Regions from separate parts of the Lutispora sp. QWL-02 genome, predicted to be linked through region 2. Evidence: a T-box and tRNA genes for the amino acid it is inferred to sense, from the RefSeq annotation. Region 2 holds a T-box; the other holds one or more tRNA genes.

Region 1 (11,876 bases), 1.8 Mb from region 2:
CCCTTGATCCATAATAAGCAAGTTACAGAAGAATTAAGAAAAAAGGGAGTTATTGAAATTGAAAATCTTGCTGAAGATATGGGGCCAGACTCATTGGTTGTAATAAGATCTCATGGAGCACCGAAGAAAATTTTTGAAGGTATAGCTTCTAAAGGCTTAAAATATGTAAACTGCACCTGTCCATTCGTATCCAGAATCCACAGAATTGTGGAGGAAAAATATAATGACGGCTATAAAATTATGATCGCTGGTGACAAGGACCACCCTGAAGTTATTGGAATAAACGGATGGTGCAATAATGAGGCTATTATATTGGATGATGAAAAAATGGTGGACAAACTCACTTATTATGATAAAATATGTTTAGTTGCACAAACAACTATTTCAAAAAATCTTTGGCATAGAATTAAGGAAAGGGTTAAAGATAAATTTAAAAATACTGAAATTTTTGATACCGTCTGCAGTGCTACAGAAAACAGACAGAAATCTGTGGCGGATTTAGCAGAAAAGGTTGATGCCATGATAATAATTGGCGGGTTTAATAGTTCCAATACTCTTAAACTGTATGAAATCTCCAAAAATGTTTGCCCGGAAACTTATCATATTGAAACTGCTGAGGATTTACTGAAAGAAAATATCATGAAGGCGGAAACTATAGGAATTGCAGCAGGTGCTTCTACGCCTGATTGGATAATTAAGGAGGTTATAGAAAAAATGCAAGATTTTAGTAATGAAAATATTATGGAGGAATATGAGAAAAGTTTTAAATCCCTTCATCCTGGAGAAACAGTAAAAGGCATTGTTTTATCCTTAAACGATGAAGAGGTGATTGTTAATATAGGCTACAAAGCTGATGGAATTGTTAAGAAAGAAGACTTATTTTGGGACATGGATTTAAAAATATCTGAACTGGTAAAAGTAGGAGACGAGATAGAAGTTAAGGTAGTCAGCATAAATGATGGAGAAGGCAATGTCGTACTATCAAAAAAATTAGTAGATGCAGATAAAAATTGGTATAAGCTAGAATATGCATATAATGAAAATAGTTCCGTGCCCGGTATTGTCAAAGAAATAGTAAAAGGCGGAGGAATTGTTGAGATATTCGGCATAAGAACGTTTATGCCCGCTTCCTTATTTGATTTGAGATATGTTAATGATTTGGAGTCATATAAAAATAGCAAAGTTGACGTCAAAATCATAGAGTTTGATAAAGATAATAGGAAAGTTCTTGTTTCAAGAAAGGGTCATCTATTAGAGCAAAAAGAAGCAAAGGAAAAAGAGTTCTGGGCTCATGCAGAGGTTGACCAAAAAATTATAGGTGAAGTAAAAAGAGTGACAGATTTTGGTGCCTTTGTAGACATAGGCGGCGTCGATGGGTTGATCCATATCTCTGAATTATCCTGGTCGAGAATAGAACATCCTTCTGAAGTTGTTAAACCTGGCGATAAAGTAGAAGTTGTGATACTGTCTTTAGACAGCAATAAAAATAAAATCTCTTTAGGTCTTAAGCAGACAAAGCCGGAGCCGTGGACTACAGTGGAAGGCAAATATAACACAGGAGATATTGTTAATGTCAGGATATTAAGATTTGCAGCCTTTGGAGCTTTTGCCGAGGTCGAACCGGGGATTGACGGACTTATACACATATCCCAGATATCTGACAAAAGAATAGGCAAGCCTTCGGACGTGTTAACTATAAATCAAGTGGTAAAGGCTAAAATTGTAGATATTAATATCCCGGAAAGAAAGCTTAGCCTGAGTTTAAAGGAAATAGAAGAGTAAAGACATGCCAATCTGTATTTCATACAGATTGGCATTATTTTTTTGGAAAAATAAAAATTTCATGTATTTTTTTTAAGATTATGCAGATAATAGTTAATGACCTCACAAAATACATTGAGACCCCCTTTACATTCTGTTTTCGTGATATGTAACATATCACGACTTTTTTTTATGTTATTTTTATGTTAGAATTGGTTCAATGACTATAATATTTGATAAGGAGTATATAGATGCTTACAGGATATGAAAAATTCAAAGAGAAGATATTTAAGCTTACCGGTATAGATTTATCGTGCTATAAGGAAAGACAGATGAAAAGAAGAATTGATTCCCTGATTTCCAGAAACAGCTTTAATGATTATGATACATACTATAATGCACTTTTGCAGGACTCCCATTTGTTCAATGAATTTATCAATTATTTGACCATTAATGTATCAGAATTTTATAGAAATCCTGCCCAATGGGAGGTTTTGGAGAAAGAAATAATTCCACGGCTATTAGAAAATAGGAAGACCTTAAAGATATGGAGTGCAGCATGCTCTACAGGAGAAGAGCCTTATTCTTTGGTCATGCTGATGACAAAATTTATGAAGCTTGAAAATATCAGTATTTATGCTACAGATATTGACGATGATGCTATAAATAAAGCAAAAATGGGGGTTTATAATGAAAAAAGCCTGGCAAATCTGCCAGATGGATTTGTCAGCAAGTTTTTCATAAAAAATTTAAACACTTATAAAATAAAAGACGAAATTAAAAAATGCGTAGAATATAGAAAACATAATCTGTTGATGGACAAGTACCCCGAAAACTGTGATCTGATCATATGCAGGAATGTGCTGATATATTTTACTGAAGAAGCTAAAAACAATATATACACCCGGTTCAGCAAAGCACTAAGCTCAAACGGAATACTATTTGTAGGAAGCACAGAGCAGATCATTATGGCTCAAAGATATAATATGGAGCCATTGAAAAATTTTTTTTATAAGCTGATATAGAAGTCAATCACATATCAAAATAAATAAAAAAACAGAGATAGCTCTGTTTTTTGCTTTTATATGGTGCCTTGGGGCGGAATCGAACCACCGACACGAGGATTTTCAGTCCTCTGCTCTACCGACTGAGCTACCAAGGCATTTATGGTGGGCCTTCAGGGACTCGAACCCCGGACCAACCGGTTATGAGCCGGTTGCTCTAACCAACTGAGCTAAAGGCCCTTTGAAACGACAGTTCTGATTTTACTATAAATTTTGCCCTATGTCAATATTATTATCTTAAAATTTTTTGATATAAGGCTTTAATGATTATATCTTTCCGCAACACGAAATATAATGTAATGAGCACTGAGCTAACCCGCTCTAAGGCGAGCGCCAAAGAGCGGCGAAATCTTGTTCAATAATAAGTATAGGAGCTGATATATTTGAATCTTGCATTAAAACACATATATGAATCATCAAATATGGTCTTTTTAGAACAAATGGAAGTCAATAAGATATTGAAAAATTATGATTTAAATATCATTGACGTTGAAAAAATAAGGAGCATTTACATGGTAGCTGCGGAGGAAGGCTTTTATTGCCTAAAAAAAATAGGAAACGGAGAAAAAAGGGCCATAAAGAGCATAAGCATCATGAACCATCTTAAAGCCCAAGGCTTTAACAAGGTTACAAATCCATTATATTGTTCTTCAGGAGAGGTGCTTGTTAAGAGAAAATCCTCCTCCTATTATTTAGCAGATTGGATTGATGCAGCAGAAGTAGACTTTGATAATATTGGAGACATTATGGAGAGCGTACGCCTATTGGCCGAGTTTCATAATAAGGCTAAGGGCTTTCAAACAAAGATAATTAAGCTTGAAAGTAACATAGGAAAGCTGCCCAAATTGTACAATGAAAAAACATATTTTCTTAACAACATAAAGGAAAGCCTTGATAGGAAATCAGATAAGAACAGCTTTGATATTCTATACCATGAAAATATGGATTATTACATTCATCAGGCTCAGCTCGCGGCAAACATTTTAAAAAACTCGGATTATGACAGGCTATGCGAAAAAAATAAAAATGAACTATATATATGTCATGATAGCTTCTATTATCAAAATATCCTAAAGGATGAACAAAACAACTACTATTTGATAGATCTGGAAAGTTGTCTGTATGATTTGCCACTAGTTGATTTGGGTAAATTTCTAAGGAGAATCATGGCAAATAAAAAATATTTATGGGATTTTGATTTATGCAGAAGCATGCTATTTGAGTACAGAAATGTAAGGAAATTGGATGAAAAAGAATATAAGATAATATTATCTATGCTTGTTTTTCCTTATAAATTTTATAAATTGGGCAGAAAAAAATATTTAAAAAAGAAAAAGTGGAAAAATGAACGATTTTTAAGAAAACTAAATAGAATATTAGAATATAAAGAACAGAAAGAAAGATTTATAGAATCCTATATTGAATATTATGATATCAAGCTTTAATGGTCGGGGCAACAGGATTTGAACCTGCGGCCTCTTGGTCCCGAACCAAGCGCGCTACCAAGCTGCGCCATGCCCCGATTCTGTGTGTTATGTGAGCACTTATTATTCAAGTCTCCAATTTATGAAGCCTTTTTTATAATATACTCAAAAAGAGTTAAAGTCAATACCATAATCGCAAATTATGAAATAATTATAAAAAGAAGGATATTAGATTATTTAGAAGAATATAAAAATTAATATTAAATATGCTGCCCGCATTAATACATATTTGGAGGTTTATTTATGAAGCTTAGTTTTTATGGCGCTGCTGAGATGGTAACAGGATCATGCTATCTATTAGATACCGACAAGCATAAAATACTTATTGATTGCGGCATGTTTCAAGGTGATGCTGATTCAGAGGATCTAAATAGAAATATGTTTGATTTTGAGCCATCAAAAATTGATTTTCTTTTATTGACTCATGCTCACATAGATCACAGCGGAAGAATACCGCTGCTAGCAAAAAAAGGCTTTAACGGAGAGATTTTAGCTACAAAGGCTACTAAGGAATTATGCACTATAATGCTGCCTGACAGCGGATATATCCAAGAGATGGAAACGGAATGGACCAATAGAAAAAGACTGAGAGCCGGCAGACCTTTGATTGAACCCCTTTACACCGCCGCTGATGCTGAGGACTCCTTAAAATACTTTAGGGCGATTAACTATGATGAAATAATCGAAATAACTGAGGAAATTAAAATCAGATATAAGGATGCCGGGCATATACTTGGTTCGGCTATAATCGAATTATGGGTAAAGGAAAAAGGCGAAACAGTAAAGCTCGTATTTTCAGGAGACTTAGGCAATAAAGATATGCCTATAATGAAAAATCCGTCATTAATCGATGAAGCGGATTATTTAATCATGGAGGCAACATACGGCAACAAAGCTCATGATAATGCAAGGAACAATATATTGTTTCTTCTTGATATAATCATAAATACAATCGAAAATGGCGGCAACATAGTTATACCTTCCTTTGCCGTAGGGAGAACACAAGAAATTTTATATATGTTAAATATGATGAAGGAAAGCGAATTTTCTAAAATAAAAAGCATACCTGTATATGTGGATAGCCCATTGGCGATCAATGCTACCAATGTATTTCTAAATAATCAGGATTTATTTGACGATGATACTAAGTCTTTGATAAAAGTGGGAGATAATCCTTTTGAATTTCCAAACCTTGTTTTTACTAAAACAGCAGAAGAATCAAAGGCCATAAATTTTCATGAAGGGAGCTGCATAATAGTTTCTGCCAGCGGCATGTGTGACGCAGGCAGGATAAAGCATCATCTCAAGCATAACCTCTGGAGAGGAAATTCAAGTGTGGTCTTTGTAGGATATCAAGCTAAGGGGACCCTCGGCAGAAAAATCTTGGAAGGTCAAAAAAAGATAAAAATATTCGGAGAAGATATCTACGTAAATTGTAAAATTTATAATTTAAATGGTCTATCAGGGCATGCCGATAAAAATGGGCTTATAGATTGGTTCTCATCTTTTACAAAAAAGCCTGCAAAAATATTTTTGACTCATGGTGAAGAAGATTCCTTGAAGGAACTTTCTCAAATATTGCAGGATAAATTTGATTCTAAAGCAGAGATCGCTCATATGGGTGAAACTATTGAAATAGAATCTTCAACTGACTCTATAGTCAATATGCCTGAAAAATATTATGCAGAAGATAATAGGCTGGAAATGCTATTGGATGACATCAGAACCATGATGTATGCATTAAAAGAAGCGACTACTGGCGATGAGAAGCTTGCTGATCGAAGCAAGGCCATAATATTGACTAAAAAAATAGAAAATATATTATCCGGTCTTGAAGATATAGACAATGTTATGAAAAGCTGATTGCGATGCATTTTACCATCGACTAATATTATTAAAGCATTTGAGAAAAATAATGATAAAGAAATATTATTGAAGGTGATCAAATGCTTAACAATTTCAAAAATGAAGAACTGGTAAAAGTTCAGGGTAGGCTGTTTCCAGTTGTGGGAGGCAGGCTAAGACTTGCTCATGAGGATAATGCCAATCTCAGCATAGAAACAAAAGTCATTTCATATGATACTGAGGTAGCAATAATTCATGCCATGGTTAAAACAGAAAAAGGGATATTCAACGGCTTGGGCAATGCTTCTGTCAAGAGAGACAGAGTCTTATCAAATGCAATTTTGGAATTAGCTGAAACGAGAGCCATAGCCAGGGCTTTAAGATTTGCCGGATACGGCGTCGAATACACTGGCTTTGAAGAGGTGGAAAGCCAAAATGAAAGCGATGAAAAGGAAACAGCTTCAAAAACACAGCTTACGGACATTTTTGCATTTGCAAGAAGTGCGAACATATCTAACGAAGATTTAAAAGAATTGATCATAAGCACAACGGGCAAAGAATATACTAAGGATTTGACGAAAAAAGAAGCAAAGGCTATAATAAGCATTCTTGCAAAAAGGAAAGATGAAAATAATAGAGATGTAATAATGTGAGCCATTAGTATATAAATGTATGTGTTTTCTGTTGTATGTATAAAAATTCTATAGTATAATTAACTAAATGATAAGTCAACGGCAGACACGCGTCCCCTTATTGCGTACAAATCAACGCAATGTACATTTGAAAATACACAATCTATGCTTTCATAAATATAAATCAGATTCTCCATGTTTGACTGATGCTTTATATAAAAGGCTTCAATTAAACAATTAGAATAAATGAAGCCTTTACGATTGCATATAACGGAAAGTGTAAATCGATGAAAGCAATACTTTCCTATGCATTATGATAATAAGCTTCCTGAAATATGGAAGCTTATTTAAATAAATCAATAAAAAAACAGGTGGTGAATATATGATTAATATGACATTGGACATGTTCATGCAACATTTAGCCAATGGTATATCCTTAGGTAGCCTTTATGCACTTATTGCCATAGGTTATACTATGGTTTATGGAATTTTAAGGTTAATAAATTTTGCACATGGCGATATTTTTATGATGGCTACATATTTTGCTTTTTTCGGCGTGCTGTTTGGCATGAAATGGTATTTTGCTTTTCCAGTCACAATTATACTTACCGCTTTACTGGGCATGCTAGTTGAGGTATTAGCCTACAGGAGTCTAAGGGATGCCCCTAAAATTTCAATTTTGATATCTGCTATAGGCGCATCTTTTCTTATCGAAAATCTTGCAATAGTTATTTTTGGCGGAAGGCCAAAAGCTTTCCCGACTCCTCCAATTCTTACGTCTGTAGTGCAAATGGGCAATATTTCTGTTCAAAGATTGACGTTTATGATACCGATCGTTACGGTAGTATTGCTTTTGGCCCTATCATATTTGATCAATAAAACTAAAACAGGAATGGCTATGAGAGCGGTTTCAAAAGACCATGAAACGGCCAGGCTTATGGGAGTTAATGTAGATAGAACAATTTCAGTCACTTTTGGTATAGGATCTGCGTTAGCTGCCATAGGAGGAATAATGTGGGGATTAAAGTTTCCCCAAATACAACCTTTGATGGGTGTAATGCCAGGCCTGAAATGCTTTATAGCTGCAGTTATTGGCGGAATTGGAAGCATTTCAGGCGCTGTTGCCGGCGGATTTATTCTAGGTATCGGTGAGATTATGTTGGTTGCCTTTTTTCAAAGCTTAACCGGATATAGAGATGCTTTTGCATTTATACTCCTTATAGTCATACTCCTCTTTAAGCCAACTGGCATAATGGGAGAAAAAATTTCGGAGAAGGTGTAGATTATGAAAAAAAGAAATTATTTTCTTACAAGCATATCATTGATCTTGCTGATAGTGTTTATATATTATGCAGATAAAAATTTTGACGCTTATATAGTAAGGATCCTTAATCTATGTGCCATCTATACTGTTTTAGGTCTTAGCATGAACTTGATCAATGGATTTACCGGACTTTTCTCGTTAGGCCACGCAGGTTTTATGGCTGTTGGTGCTTATGTAACTGCCATACTTACTCTTTCAGTTAATGCCAAAATTCAAAACTTTTTTCTAAAGCCGATAGCAGCTCCGCTAAGCAATGTTGTTTGGCCGTTTTTCCCTTCTCTTTTGTTGGGAGGAGCTTTAACAGCAATGGTAGGGTTCCTGATCGGGGCTCCTGCTCTCAGATTGAAAGGAGATTACCTGGCTATTGCTACGCTGGGCTTTGCAGAGATCATAAGGGTCATCTTCACCAATACTCAAACTATTACAAATGGTGCGTTAGGTTTAAAAGGCATACCTGCATATACAAATTTGTGGTGGAGTTTTGGTACTGCCGTTTTTACAATTTTCATAATGATATTGTTGATCAACAGCAGTTATGGGAGGGCTTTCAAAGCGATCAGAGAAGATGAGATCGCTGCAGAAAGCATGGGAGTAGATTTATTTAAGCATAAGGTGTTAGCTTTTACTATTGGAGCTTTTTTTGCAGGAATCGGCGGAGGGCTCTTGGGAAATCTTTTAGGTACTATAGATCCTTTGATGTTTAGATTTACTTTGACATTTAATATTTTATTGATTATAGTATTAGGAGGCATCGGGAGCATTACAGGAACAGTGATATCAGCATTTGTAGTGACTATCTCCCAAGAAGCTCTGCGTTTCCTTGACCAGTCCATGGATTTCGGCTTTATTGTAATACCAGGAGTTGCAGGCATGAGAATGGTAGTGTTCTCCATACTGCTGATGCTGGTAGTGCTATTTTATAGGCACGGACTCATGGGAACCAATGAGTTTAGCTGGGATAAGTTTTTAAATTTTATATCTTTTAAAAAACCTCTGTTAAAAGGAGGTAAAGAATGATGGAAATTCTCAAAACCAATAATATTACAATGCAATTTGGCGGCTTGACCGCTGTTAAAGATTTTAACCTGACACTAAACAAAGGGGAAATTGTTGCGTTAATCGGTCCCAACGGAGCAGGAAAAACGACTGCATTCAATATGATAACAGGCGTATATAAGCCTACAAAAGGAAAAATATTTTATAAAGGCAATGATATAACTCAGCTGTCCCCTCATCAGATAACTAAATCAGGGATAGCCAGGACATTCCAAAACATCAGGCTTTTTAAAGATTTGAGCGTGCTGGATAATGTATTGATTGCCAATCATCTTCATATAAAATCCAATGTATTTGAGGCACTGCTAAGATTGCCAAAATATAAGAATGAAAACAGAAGGATGATCAATAAATCTCTGGAGCTATTGGAAATCGTGGGCTTATCAGATGAGAAGAACGAGAAATCCAGCTCTTTGCCATATGGAAAACAACGCAGGCTTGAAATCGCCAGGGCATTAGCCACAAAACCTGAGCTATTGCTGTTGGATGAGCCGGCAGCCGGCATGAATCCTAAAGAAACAGAAGACCTTACAAGATTTATCAAGACGATAAGAGATGACTTTAAGCTTACAATCTTCATGATAGAGCATCATATGCAAGTGGTAATGGGAATATCCGAAAGAATATATGTTTTTGATTATGGAATTACTATCGCTCACGGCAGCCCAAAGGAAATACAGAATAATCAAAGAGTCATTGAGGCCTATTTGGGGGTGGAAGACAATGCTTAAGGTTGAAAACTTGGTCGTCGCATATGGGGGTATTGAGGCATTAAAGGGCATAAGCCTTGAAGTTGAAGAAGGAAAAATTGTCACATTGGTTGGTGCCAACGGTGCTGGAAAAAGTACTGCTTTGAGGACAATAACCGGGCTTGTAAAGCCAAAGAGCGGCTCTATAACATATAATGGCATCAATTTGCTGAATATGAAAACTCAGGATATAGTAAAGATGGGAATAACATTAGTGCCTGAGGGAAGAAGAATATTTCCAAACCTTACAGTGCTGGAAAACCTAAAATTAGGTGCTTTTTTCAGAAAAGATGTCAATAATACAAATAATGATCTGGATTGGGTTTACAGCCTATTTCCAAGGTTAAAGGAAAGGTATTGGCAGATGGCCGGCACCCTGTCAGGTGGAGAACAGCAAATGCTGGCTGTAGGCAGAGCCCTGATGTCAAAACCTAAGCTTATGATGATGGATGAACCGTCCCTTGGCTTAGCACCATTGATTGTAAAAGATATATTTAGTATAATTAAAGAAATCCATAATCAGGGTGTTACGATACTCCTGGTCGAACAAAATGCAAATGCTGCACTTCATGCAGCGGATATTGGATATGTAATAGAAACAGGGCAAATAAAACTAAAAGGCGAAGGCCAGGCTCTCCTCAATAATGATGAAATAAGGAAGGCCTACCTGGGTGAGAATGTTGCTAATTAAACAGAGGTAGATATTTTATGATAAAAAAAGAAAACACTCATATTTCAACTGAAGAGTTGATGAGACAAAATGATATTGCTCAAAGAATAAAAGCAAATAATGCTAACGAATATAATAATACAGGGAAGATAAAATATGCCCGAATTATTACCTATGGTTGTCAGCAAAATAATTCGGATTCTGAAAAATTAAAGGGTATATTAAAAAGCATGGGCTATTCACATACTGATAATAATGAAAAGGCAGATGTTATTCTGTTTAACACTTGCTGCGTGAGAGAAAATGCAGAGTTTAAGCTATATGGAAATATTGGTGCCTTAAAAAATTTAAAAGCATCAAAGCCGGGAATGGTAATCGGCATATGTGGTTGTATGATGCAGCAAAAACACGCTGTGGATATGATAAAGCGAAAATATAAACATGTAGACTTGATATTCGGAACTCATAATATATATAAATTTCCTGAGTTATTTGAAAAAGCTCTGCATGAAAAATATACCCTTATAGATATAATGGACTCTGACGGAGTCATAGTGGAAAATCTTCCTATAGAGAGGGATGAAAAGCATAAAGCTTGGATTACCATTATGTATGGCTGTAACAATTTCTGCTCCTATTGTATAGTTCCATACGTAAGGGGAAGGGAGAGAAGCCGCAATCCGGAAGATATAATAGATGAGCTATCTAGGCTTTCTTATGATGGATGTAAAGAAGTAATGCTATTAGGTCAAAATGTAAACTCTTATGGAAAAGATCTTGATATAAACTTTGATTTTGCGGATCTTTTATATAAAGTTAACGAGATCAAAGGCATAGAGCGGATCAGATTTATGACCTCCCATCCCAAGGATATATCAGATAAGCTGATAACGGCAATGAAAGAATGTGATAAGGTATGCGAGCATTTGCATCTGCCTTTCCAGGCTGGAAGCGACAGAGTATTGAAATCTATGAACAGGGTATATAGTAAAGAAGAATATCTTGAAAAAGTTGCCAAAGTTAAAAAAGCAATTCCCGGCATAGCATTGACGACAGATATCATCGTTGGTTTCCCCGGAGAGACCGATGAAGACTTTGAAGAAACCCTTGATGTGGTTAGAAAGGTCAGATTTGATCAAGCATTTACCTTTATATACTCAAAAAGAGAAGGTACTCCTGCGGCAAAACTGGCAAACCAGATCAGTGAAGAGAGAAAGCATATAAATTTTGATAAGCTGGTAGAAGTACAAAATAAAATTTCCCGAGAGATAAATGGTGACTATAAGGATAA
Region 2 (11,876 bases):
AGCTTCCGCCTGCGTTGTACCAGTACCAACAGTAGCATAAAAGTACTTGTAGACTCCGCCTATCTTGCCTTCTTTTTCATAAGCGCGGAGAGCATCCAAAGGAAGGACAACATCAGGGTCGGCATTAGCCGCTGCAGGGTCATAACCGGCATGGATCGTCATAAACTCTCCCTCTGCCAGGTCATAAAGCTCCGATACATCATATTTGCCCCATTTAGTAGCCGAAGCGGACTGGATTCTATCAGGATTTCCGACAGGCACAATACCGCCTGAAGTAACTAAAGCGATCTCGAGCTTGCTCAGCTCCTCCGGAGAAATAGCCGGTGCTATAGATACCAAATCTGATGGAGGTATGGGAAGCTCGCTTTCGTATTTTTCACCCTTTACCTTTTTCAGAAGCATGTCTATTACTCTATCTGCAGCATTTACGGGAGGATTCAGGTATACCTGCTTTCTGATGCCTCTGCCGAAGTAGCCTTCCTCAGAAGCTGAAAGAAGTTCTTCTCCATTCATCAGTTTTTTTCCAAAATTAGCCATAACGGATACATCTTTTCTCATGGCTGCTGCACTGGCTCCGCCCTCAAATATATACATTTCTTTTCTGAACATATCAACACCTGGGTTTTCTTCATTCATAGAAGTTATAACAGGGACGCTGAGCTTTTCTTTTACGGCTTTGCATATATTTCCGCAGGCACTGCCGTATCTTCCTGCTCTGAATGCAGGTCCTGCAAAGAATATATCAAGCTCCTTGCCTTCTAAAAAGCCTAATATTGTATTTATCGCTTCTTCCTGCCTTGAACCCATAAAGTTATCACCGCAGATGATCGTATGTGTGACATGATATTCGTCACCAAGCTGTTTTTGAAGCTCCATTGCCGGGCCTATCTGGCCTTCCCTTATTTCCGGCGCATGATCAGCCATTTCTTCCCCGCCTATTTGTCCAAAGAACTGATTTATATACAAAATAGCTTTTTTCATCTAAAATACACCTCCTTAAAACTCTTTCATAGTCTTTGTTGACCAGCCTACTACCATGTCTCCGCAGAACATTGCATTGTTTTCCATTATTATCGAGCCGTCCGCTCTAACCGATGGACCCAATATTGCATCGTTGCTCCAGCCGCCGGAAAGCCCATCCCTTGCCAAGGATTCCAGTTCTCCTATCACTGTTTCCATTGCGGGAAGCTCGATCATCTCAGAAACATTGCCGCAAGATACTATGGCGTTTGCCTTTTCATCCAAAGCGACCAAAGGCTGTGAAGCACCGTCTCTTCCTGTGCATTCATTTGTCAATCCGACAGTCTTAACTCCGGCATCTTCCAGCGCAACTATACATGCGATAAAATCGGCATCAGGATTTCCGTAACCTTCTTCAGCTACAATAGCTGAAGAAGCACCCAGAGATTTTGCGATCTGTGCCACATAAAGAGCCGCTCTTTGCTTCTGCTCGAGAGCAACATTCAGGTTTGACATTATAACACCTAGGAAGTTCAGTGTTTTACCGTGCTCCTGATATAATCTTTTTATCATTGGGAAGTTCTGAAAATCATATGTTGACCATTTTGAAGAGCAGGGCATAAAGGATCCGGAGATCATAGCTCCATCCAGTACTTCATTGGGATGCATAAAGGTCGGAAGCATTCTGTTGCAGTCCCACCCATAGGCTAAGTCATTATATCCCAGCTCTTCCATCTGTGATTGAGGCTGAAGCACAAGAACTACACTTGGAAGCTCATTAACCTCTGCCGATCTCTTTGTAACTGCCTCCAATTCATAAACCTCGACTTCCTCCGGCTCCATTTTTTCAACGCTCTTTCCTACATATTCAGCAAGTCTCATACCGGCCCATCTTAGTGCATGGTTTTTCTTTTGCTGTTCATTCTTCTCGAAATCTTCGTCAGTATCTCCAACCAAAACTAAATTCTTTAATTTCGAATAATACGTATATTTTGCGCCTTCCCCGCCCATGTCAATGAGTCCGTCCTGGAAGCCTCCCCAATGTCTGCCTACTACAAGTATGCTTGAATCCTTAAGAGCGTGGATTTTCCCCTCTCCGGCTTGCATAAGCTCTCCGGTCACTCCTGGGAATACCGGGCCTCCGCCTACACGGCATCTTGCCTCGATAGCTTCTTTAACAGGAACCAGACGAACCATATCTCCGGGCTTAACAACCAGGAGATCCGCTTCTGTAATATGTTCATCTTCAAAAACAACATCGAGGGCTTCTTTTTTGTTGATAGTCAAAATGCCATCCTTGTATTCTGTTTCAGCTCCAAACACGATGTCCTTTACATAGAAATTACCTATTTCCAGTTTCATTGCTACACTCCTCTCATCACTATTCCATATGGTTTGTAATGTAAACTTGTTTGCTTTTAGTGAAGCAATATTTCTATATAGAAATAATCAATAGCTTCAATATTTATTATTAACATATGGGCATGTTATAATAAGAGGAAAATATATTTTTTTAGTAGGAGTACATAATAAAGAATAATGATTGGATATTTTATTGATTTGAAATGTTATATGAAGAGTGCTCATACACCGGTAGAAAGTTCCTTTAAGGTATGGGAGTGCTTTTGCCATCATGATTATACTATGCTAAAGATTTTCAATGAAATATTTTTTGGAGTTGAGATTTAGTTTATACTACTTATATGGTTATGTCAGTAACCCATTCTTTTCTTATTTCCCATAGGGTAGCCTGGGTAGTGGGGGTTATCTCCTCCACTCCTTCAAAAAGCCTCTCCCAGCTTCTGATTATCTTGCTTCTAAGGTGGGGATAGAAGTTGCCTTTGTGGCCCCTGTATAATTCAGATTCATCTCCTATACCCATCCTTTTCAGCTCATCGTTGAATTTTTCTTCATCGCTATTGTCAATGGGCAGATACCAATAATTCATAACATAGCCCCATTTTTCGGAGTCGGTGAGAACCACTTTGTCCATAGGTGCTTCAAGTTCAATTATGACGTTATTTTCCACAGGCTGAAGCATCATATCCGATGTGACAGAGAGCCATATTGGGAACTCCGCCCCTTTCGGCCTCGCTACTATCCTTTCGGCTTTTTCTACATACCATCTGTAAACATCTGAATAATATTCCCAGATGGAATCGAATTTCTGCTCCAAGAACTCCTTTTTAGGCCTATATATGCCAAAAGCTTCAATGCTTTTTAATACATTTTCATGCTGTCTGGTCCAAAGCTTTATCTTATGCAATGCCACGCTGTAGCCCCCTCACTTGCTTCAGGTATAAGCAGGTGTTTTTATTACACATCTTTACAGTTCATAATTCAACAAGTAAATATTACCATGCATTTTTAGTAATTTATACATATTCTTGCTGCTTTATTCTGTGTTTATACATACATTTTCATACATATTAGCATTGACGTCATAATTTAGGAGACATGAAAATATGCATTATATTGCAATATCAACATGCTGCACTGTCCCGGCAGATCCGTTTTCTTTCAGATATATGCCTGTTCTTTTTATCTGGCCGTTCGTGCTATTGTCCGAATTTTTCAAGCTGAAATCCGCGGCCACATTACCCAGATAAATGGCCCTCACGCCCTTTTGCCCCAGTGCAAGCAGCTGATCATTGCCCTTGTCGTCCTTAATCCATATGCGAAGCTTTTCATATATAGGGTCGTTTTCATCTATCCAGCCGTTATTATCTTCATCAAAAACCGAAAGCTCTTTGAAGCCGTCTCCTGTCCTGGTCCCAAACAACTCACTGCCATCATTGATAATGCCGTCATTGTTGATGTCTAAAGCAATAAAGCCGCTTCCCTGGGATAAGAAAGATATTGGCTCAGTTTTGCCGTCTGCATCCAAGTCAAATTGAAACTTTCCTTCGGTGAGCCCTGCCGAAGAAGTCCCAAAATTGATGACCAGGGGGTCTACCATCACTGCATCGCCTGCTCTGAAGCTTATATTGCTGCTGTATGCAAAGGATCTGCTTACGTTCAAGCTCAGCTCCAGGGATATCGTCCGGCCGTCTGAGGTGTGTATTGTGCCCTTAGCCGCAAAGCTCATGCTCTCTTGTTCTATATGGGATTCTCTGGATTCATAAACAATACCCCAGCCTTGCTTTGCTTGCACGCTGTTCTGGCCGCTTCCGTTGACAGCATTATTGGGATTGTCCAGCTTCAATTTTTTAGGGAGATAGAACTTGATCTTTTTACCCGTCAGATATTCTATCATCCTTTGGATCAGAAGAAGCTTTTGTTTGTCACCGTCGCTGATTTCCAATTCTATTTCTTCTGCTTCTCCGATTTTAGAGGCTTTTGCCTCCATTGCCTTAGCCTCTTCCGAGATTTCTAATATGATACTTTTTTGATCCATTGCATTGCCGGGCAGCCTTCCGTCTTTATCTACCCATGCTCTGAGCGACTCTTCCTTTGAGTAAACCTCTATGCGTCTTGATTCTCCAGCCATGGCTACAGAAGAATTTTGTATTCTCATGATCTTCGCCTCCTTGCGTTATTTTTAAATAAGACATCTATCCGGTTATCTCCTTACAATCCGGAACAGATGAATTTAATTATTATATCGGCATATAAAGCGATTTGATTTACTTATTCCGCTATGCAAGATAATGCTTGCAGCCATCCCCGCCCGCATTTTTTACACAATACATAGCCTTGTCCGCTTTTGATACAAGCTCATCAATACTGCATCCATCTCGTGGGTAAAAGCTGACTCCTATGCTTAGGGATATTTCTATTTTATTTCCTTCAAAAACAAAAACTTTATTGCTTTTGCATGCAATTTTGGAGGCAATTTTTTTATAATTGCGATACTCGTTAATACCGGGAAGTAATATTAAAAATTCATCCCCGCCATATCTTGCCACAATATCTGTCTTTCTTGTAGTTTTCTTCAGTATATTGGCAACTTCCGCTAGAACTTTATCCCCAGCTTCATGCCCAAACTTATCATTTATACACTTAAAATTATCAACATCAATGAACATCAATCCTAATATGGTATTATTTCTCTTTGCAAATTCAATAAATTCTTCAGCAATTTTATAAAAAAGCGTTCTATTGGCCAATCCCGTAAGATCATCATAGTAGGCTAGCTTTTTTATCATTTTTTCTTTCTGTTTCAACTTCTTGTTCAAGGTGCAAAGCTCATTCATATATTCTTTAAGTTGATTAATTCGGGTAAATTGATTTGTAACATCTATGCATTCAATAATCAAAAGCTTTGATTCATCCTGTTCATATCTGCTTATTCTCAAGTTTAATTCCAATTTTTCATTTATCAATCCTTTATGTATAGCAGCAGAAAAAAAAGATTTATAGCCTCTAGCCATAGCATCTTCTAAAGATTTCTTGATATAATTTTTATCTAATCCGGGCAATACTTTATAGAGGTTTTCCGATATGACATTCTCCCGTTTAAAGCCGGTAATATGTTCCATATAGTTATTCCAAAACAAAACCTCCAATTTGCCATTCAGTACAATAACTCCTTCATTTAGATTTTCAAGAATACCAAATATTGCATTATTCATAGAGATCCTCTTCCATTTTATCTATTATTCTTAATAATTCATTTAACGAATTCAATGTAAGATTTATGATAATTGCCCCTCGTACTTCAGTACCATCAATAGTGAATGATATATACAACATTATTATGCATGACCATCCAGTGTTTTCAATTCCCGATTTAAAACTTTTCCTATCGAAAATTTCAACCTGGGGCAAAGAATAATTTAAACTTACGTCCAAAAAATTACCTATTTCCCCCATTATAGAATTCAATACAATATTCCCAATCTCTTTAATGACATCAAAATCAATGTCGGTGAAATTAATTTCGCCTCCACAATTATCTATCTCTTGATTCATACAAAGGTTTATGAATGTTCTCATTTTATTAGTTGGAAAAATAAGATTAGCTTTACCGGTAATTTTTTCTTCAAATTCAATTGATGAAACCATCAAAGCTCCATCTGAAATCTTTGAAAGAATTGCTTCCAGTTTTTCATTCTTATCTTTATTGCATAAGATTTCGATTTTAGACACATCTAGCAATATCTTCCTGCCAATTATCTCCGAAAGCAGACTGGCAGATTTGCCAACACCTATGTTGAACATCTCCGCCAGCATATCATACTTTAGCGATTTATTCTTTATTGAAGGCTTATCATTCATTTAAATCATCCTTTATAATATTAAAAACATATTTGCCTTTGTCCTCATTAAATGGCTTACTGATGAATGCTTTGATATCAAGAGCCTCAGTCTCTTCCTTTATGCTTTTTTGTACATCTGCAGTAATAACAAAGATTTTAGCATCTTTGTCACATTCTTTAATCTTCTTTATCAATTCTATCCCATTTAACTTAGGCATCAGTAAATCTACAAATATATAATCGGGCTTAGCCTCTTTATATTTCTCAAGTCCTTCAAATCCGTCCCTTGCAGTGATAATATCTCCATTCGGAAAAAATTTTTTCAGTAGATTTGATGTCATAATTTGTGTAAAACTAGAATCATCAACAACTAAGAATTTCATATTAAAAATATCCCCCTAAAGCTTATAAAATACTAAACTGTTTATTTCCAGAGAATAGTCTACCATATTGTGCACTATATGTCATATATATTTATAAAAATCAGCATGGCAGCTTATCATATGCATTTGCTTTGCCATCCGGATATGAATAAAAGCCATCGAAGGTCAGGTTATTGCTGTCCTTGATGGCCTTTTCCTATAGTTTTTCCAGTTTCATTCCTGTGTCATGACCGTTCAGGTCCTGCTTCTCAAAGCTGTCATCCCCGGTGCGTTCTAAAGCATCAGCCAAAGTCTCTTTCATTATATAATCCATATAGATATTGACAGCTTTGGCTATCTCATCATCACCATCATAGAATATCTTTATCCTGTCCATCATCTCATAGCCGTTGTTCTTTCTCATCTGCTGCACCTTGGAGATAAATTCCCTTGCATAGCCCTCATCCAAGAGCTCCTGGGTGAGAGTAGTCTCCAGTATCACAAACAGATTATTCTCCATGGCTACAGTGAAGCCTTCTTTTGCGGATATGGTGATCAATACATAATCCTTTACTACATCCAGGATTTCCCCATCTACCGCAAGCTTCAATGTTTCTCCCGCTTCCAGCTTCTTAACTGCTTCTGCGCCGTCAACTGCTGCCAATGCTTTGCCCAGCAGCTTTATCCTTGAGCCCAATACAGGCCCTGCTATCTTGAAGTTTGGCTTTAGGTTGAATTGCATATATTCATCAAGATGCTTTGCAAATACAACCTCTTTTACGTTGAGCTCCTCCTGGATCAAAGGCACCAGATCCAATATGAGTTCTTCATATTTGCCGTCTATCAGCACCTCTGAAATAGGCTGCCTAACCTTTATCCTTACCTGCTCTCTAGCAGACCTGCCCAGGCTTACCAGGTCTCTCACCAGATCCATCCTTTCTTCTATGTGAGGCTCCAGCAAATATCTGTCGGCAACAGGATAGTCGGCTAAATGAACCGATAATTCGCCTGTCAGATCCTTATACATCTCGTCTGCCATGAATGGTGAGAATGGAGCTATGAGCTTTGTCAATCCGACAAGTATTTCATAGGTAGTATTGTAAACCGCTTTTTTGTCGTCTGTAAGCTCTGTTTCCCAGAATCTCCTCCTAGAACGTCTTATATACCAGTTGGAGAGGTCTTCGTTGACGAAGTCCTGAATCTTTCTCACTGACTTTGTCAGGTCGTATATAGACATCTCATATTCCACCTGAGCCAGCAGATTATTGTATTTTGAGAGTATCCATCTGTCCAGCTCCGGTCTTTCCTTGTATTCTATGAAGAATTCCCTCGGATCTATATTGTCCGTATTTGCATACAAAGTGAAGAAGGAATATACATTTCTCAAAGTACCGAAGAATTTGCTCAAAACTTCCTTGAGGCCGTCTTCATCAAATCTGGTGGGCGTCCATGCCGGAGATACATACAGCAGATACCATCTCAAAGCATCGGCACCGTATTTGTCAAACATTTCAAAGGGATCTACAGTGTTGCCCTTGGATTTTGACATCTTGCGGCCTTCCTTATCCAATATCAGATCATTGACCAGAACTCTCTTGTATGGAGAGGTTCCCATTATAAAGGTTGATATTGCCATGAGGGAGTAAAACCATCCTCTTGTCTGGTCTATACCCTCGCATATGAAATCCGCAGGGAATAATTCATGGAAATTTTCCTTGTTCTCAAAAGGATAATGATGCTGGGCAAAAGGCATTGCACCGCTGTCAAACCAGCAGTCTATAACCTCTGTGACCCTGGTCATGGTTCCGCCGCATTTATCGCATTTGAGGTGGACATTATCCACATATGGCCTGTGAAGCTCTATGCTCTCATCTATTTCTTCCACAGCTCTCTCTGCAAGCTCTTTTCTGGAGCCTACGGAAGCAGTGTGGCCGCACTCGCATCTCCATATATTTAGAGGCGTTCCCCAATATCTGTTCCTTGACAAAGCCCAGTCATTGACATTTTCCAGCCAGTTGCCAAAGCGCTTTTCTCCCACATAGTCCGGATACCATTCTACCTTATTGTTGTTTTCTACCAATTGATCCCTCAGCTTTGTCATCTCTATATACCAGCCGGGCTTTGCATAATAGAGAAGCGGAGTCTGACAACGCCAGCAGTGAGGGTAATTATGCTCCATCTTTTCTTTCTTGAAAAGCTTTCCTTCGTGGGCCAGCCATTTTATTATATCCAAATCAGCATCCATTACGAATGTGCCTTCCCATGGTGTGGCAGTAAATTTACCCGTTTCATCAACAGGCTGGAATACAGGCAGATCGTATCTCCTGCCGGTGTTATAGTCATCTTCGCCAAAAGCAGGCGCAGTGTGAACTATGCCGGTGCCGTCCTCGGTAGTTACATAATCTGCAACGGTAACGAAGAAGGCTTTCTTATCGGCCTTGACAAAAGGCATCAGCTGTTCGTATTCCATATACTCCAGGTCCTTGCCTGAAAGCTCCTCTAAAACTTCGAAATTATCCCCAAGGACTTTCCCGGATAAATTTTTTTCAACGTAATATACAGTATCCTCCTGTTTTACCTTCAGATAGGTCTCATTAGGGTTTACAGTCAATGCTACGTTGGAGGGCAAGGTCCAGGGTGTTGTTGTCCATACCAGGAAGTATTCCTCCGCATCTTTTCTTTTGAACTTGACTATTACAGTGTTCGTCTTTACTTCCTTATAGCCCTGGGCTACTTCATGGGAAGCCAGGCCTGTACCGCAGCGGCTGCAGTAGGGCAGTATCTTGTGCCCTTCATACATCAAGCCTTCTTTAAAAAATTTGTCCAGTATCCACCATTCGCTCTCTATATAATCATTGTTCAAGGTTATATAGGGATTATCCAAGTCTATGGAATAACCCATCCTTTCGGTCATTTCCCTCCACTGTCTTTCGTAGGTGAATACGGATTCACGGCATTTTTCATTGAATTCTGCTATGCCGTAATCCTCTATTTCCTGCTTGTTGGAAAGCTTCAGCTGCTTTTCAACTTCAATTTCAACGGGCAGTCCGTGAGTATCCCAGCCGGCCTTTCTCTTTACTTCGTGGCCTTTCATGCTCTGATAGCGGCACACGGAATCTTTAAGGGTCCTGGCGATGACGTGATGTATGCCGGGCCTGCCGTTGGCTGTTGGAGGTCCCTCATAGAATATATAGGGCTTTGCTCCTTTTCTGTTAGCAACTACTTTGTCGAGAATATCAATCTCATCCCAAAATCGGGCTATCTGATTTTCCCTCTCTGCTACAGGCTTTTCCGAAAGAGGTTTAAATTTCATTTTCGCTCATCTCCTCGTATACTTTGTATAATAAAAAACCCTATGGTAAAACCATAGGGACGTTTGGACACGCGATACCACCCTCATTACAGCCCTAAAAAGAGCTGTCACTCGGTCAATTTAACGCATGACTGCGGAATTCCTTACTCCGGTTCGGGAATCCGGCTCCAAGGTGATATTCATCAAGAGCTTTGCAAATAATCTTCCACCAGCCGATTATCTCTCTGAATGCTCATTCTCCTGCTACTGTCCTCTTCATAGCCATTATTGGCAATAATATATTATTATACGTCATAGAAGCAGGTTTTGTCAATAGCAGGTTTTAAACTGAAATCCTTCATTTTGCTGAACAAGCCTCGTTCATCAGCTCACTTACCAGGCTTGTAATAGCTTCAACAGCCTTATCGAGTGATACTTTCATAGAAATCTTTTTATCTCTTGTTGTTATCTCAAGACAGTTTTCCTTCATGTTGCGGGGACTGACTATGACTCTGACGGGAACACCCAGCAAATCTGCGTCCGAAAACATGACGCCTGTGCTGACGCTTCTGTCGTCATAGATCACTTCAATATTTAAGCTTTGCAATTTTTCATACAGCTCATCTGCCGATTTCTTTGCTTCCGGATTATCTGAGCGGATGCAGCAAATATGAACCTGCCACGGTGCTATCGACATAGGCCAGATCGGCCCATACGCATCATGACGCGCTTCGCAAACAGCTGCCGCCAGGCGGCCGATACCTATTCCATAGCAGCCTATGACAGGATATTGAGAACTGCCTTCCTTATCCAGGTACTGCATATTCATTGCTTGAGAGTATTTCGCTCCAAGCTGAAGAATATTGCCTACCTCTATTCCCTGCAAAATGGCTATGGTGTGTTTGCCGCATTTTGGGCAGATGCCTCCATCCTTGATTTTGGCAAAATCGTGATATTCAATCATGCCGCAATCACGCTCAAGCTGCAAGCCTGTGTAGTGATGGTCAGGGATATTCCCGCCGCAGGAAAGATTATTCGTGCCTTTAAGTGATTTATCAAAAAGAACTATAAAATCGCCTTTCAAATTATAGGGTCCGATAAATCCGGCATTCAACCCGCACTCTTCTGTGATATCAGCGGGACGAATATCTTCACCAAGATAATTTTTCAGCTTGGTTTCATTTGCATCCAGATCCCCTCGAATAAATAAGACAACATACTCATCTGTTGAGTTTTTCTGATATACAACAGCTTTGCAGGACTTCTCTTTCGGCATATTCAAGAAAGCAGACAAATCTTCAATGGTATGAGTATCGGGAGTATGTACGAGTGCTATCTTTTCGGAAGCTTCACTTGTTTCATTTCGTACAACGCTTTCTGCCGCTTCCATATTGGCCCGGTAATCGCAGTGGGAGCAGACAGCAATTGAATCTTCTCCCACATCAGTCTGCAGGATAAACTCATGAGAAATATTGCCGCCCATCATGCCCGAATCCGAGGCAACCGACATTACTTCCGGAATGCCTGCCCTGGCAAATATTCTTTCATAAGCGCGCAGGCATCTATAATAGTACTGCTCAAGATCTTCCTGTGATGTATGGAATGAATATGCATCCTTCATCATAAATTCCCGAGCCCGGATAAGGCCGCCGCGGGGACGAGCTTCATCCCTGAATTTTGTCTGGATTTGATAAACCATAAAAGGATACTTTGCATAGCTCTGTCCATATTCACGCACAAGCTGCACTGCGGCTTCCTCGTGTGCCATTCCAAGAACAAGCGGGTTGCTGTTCCTATCCTTGAAACACAGCAGCTCACTTCCGACGCTTGTGTATCTCCCCGATTCCTCCCGCAGGGATGCCGGTAAAACAACGGGAAACAAAACTTCTTGTCCGTCGATTGCATCCATTTCCTCACGGATGATTTGTTCGATTTTTCTTGTGATGCGACGAAGAGGAGTATATAAAGAATAAATACCGTTAGCAACGTATCTCATATACCCGCCTCTAAGCATTAAAGCGTGGCTGTCGATTTCGCAATCAGCCGGTCTTTCTTTGAACC

The links. The T-box of region 2 lies ahead of ileS (isoleucine--tRNA ligase). A T-box ahead of a tRNA ligase gene usually reads a tRNA of that ligase, here a tRNA-Ile.
Region 1: it has a tRNA-Ile gene. The T-box ahead of ileS (isoleucine--tRNA ligase) is inferred to sense a tRNA for this amino acid. The anticodon was not compared.

What each region holds. Positions count from the first base shown of each region.
Region 1 is NZ_CM177762.1:2,725,997-2,737,872, forward strand. Features, by position in the region: gene AC4HCY_RS12815 (bifunctional 4-hydroxy-3-methylbut-2-enyl diphosphate reductase/30S ribosomal protein S1) at 1-1,782, shown strand, start outside; gene AC4HCY_RS12820 (CheR family methyltransferase) at 2,013-2,786, shown strand; tRNA gene AC4HCY_RS12825 (tRNA-Phe) at 2,848-2,923, opposite strand; tRNA gene AC4HCY_RS12830 (tRNA-Ile) at 2,929-3,005, opposite strand; gene AC4HCY_RS12835 (CotS family spore coat protein) at 3,209-4,270, shown strand; tRNA gene AC4HCY_RS12840 (tRNA-Pro) at 4,271-4,347, opposite strand; gene AC4HCY_RS12845 (MBL fold metallo-hydrolase) at 4,553-6,172, shown strand; gene AC4HCY_RS12850 (hypothetical protein) at 6,256-6,807, shown strand; gene AC4HCY_RS12855 (branched-chain amino acid ABC transporter permease) at 7,178-8,068, shown strand; gene AC4HCY_RS12860 (branched-chain amino acid ABC transporter permease) at 8,072-9,127, shown strand; gene AC4HCY_RS12865 (ABC transporter ATP-binding protein) at 9,127-9,897, shown strand; gene AC4HCY_RS12870 (ABC transporter ATP-binding protein) at 9,890-10,606, shown strand; gene miaB (tRNA (N6-isopentenyl adenosine(37)-C2)-methylthiotransferase MiaB) at 10,624-11,876, shown strand, end outside.
Region 2 is NZ_CM177762.1:893,007-904,882, reverse strand. Features, by position in the region: gene grdH (betaine reductase selenoprotein B) at 1-981, opposite strand, end outside; gene AC4HCY_RS04050 (glycine/sarcosine/betaine reductase component B subunit) at 997-2,322, opposite strand; gene AC4HCY_RS04045 (DUF3841 domain-containing protein) at 2,660-3,232, opposite strand; gene AC4HCY_RS04040 (SPM autocatalytic domain-containing protein) at 3,431-4,477, opposite strand; gene AC4HCY_RS04035 (sensor domain-containing diguanylate cyclase) at 4,599-5,534, opposite strand; gene AC4HCY_RS04030 (chemotaxis protein CheC) at 5,527-6,180, opposite strand; gene AC4HCY_RS04025 (response regulator transcription factor) at 6,173-6,544, opposite strand; gene ileS (isoleucine--tRNA ligase) at 6,741-9,836, opposite strand; T-box leader at 9,889-10,104, opposite strand; gene AC4HCY_RS04015 (proline--tRNA ligase) at 10,174-11,876, opposite strand, start outside.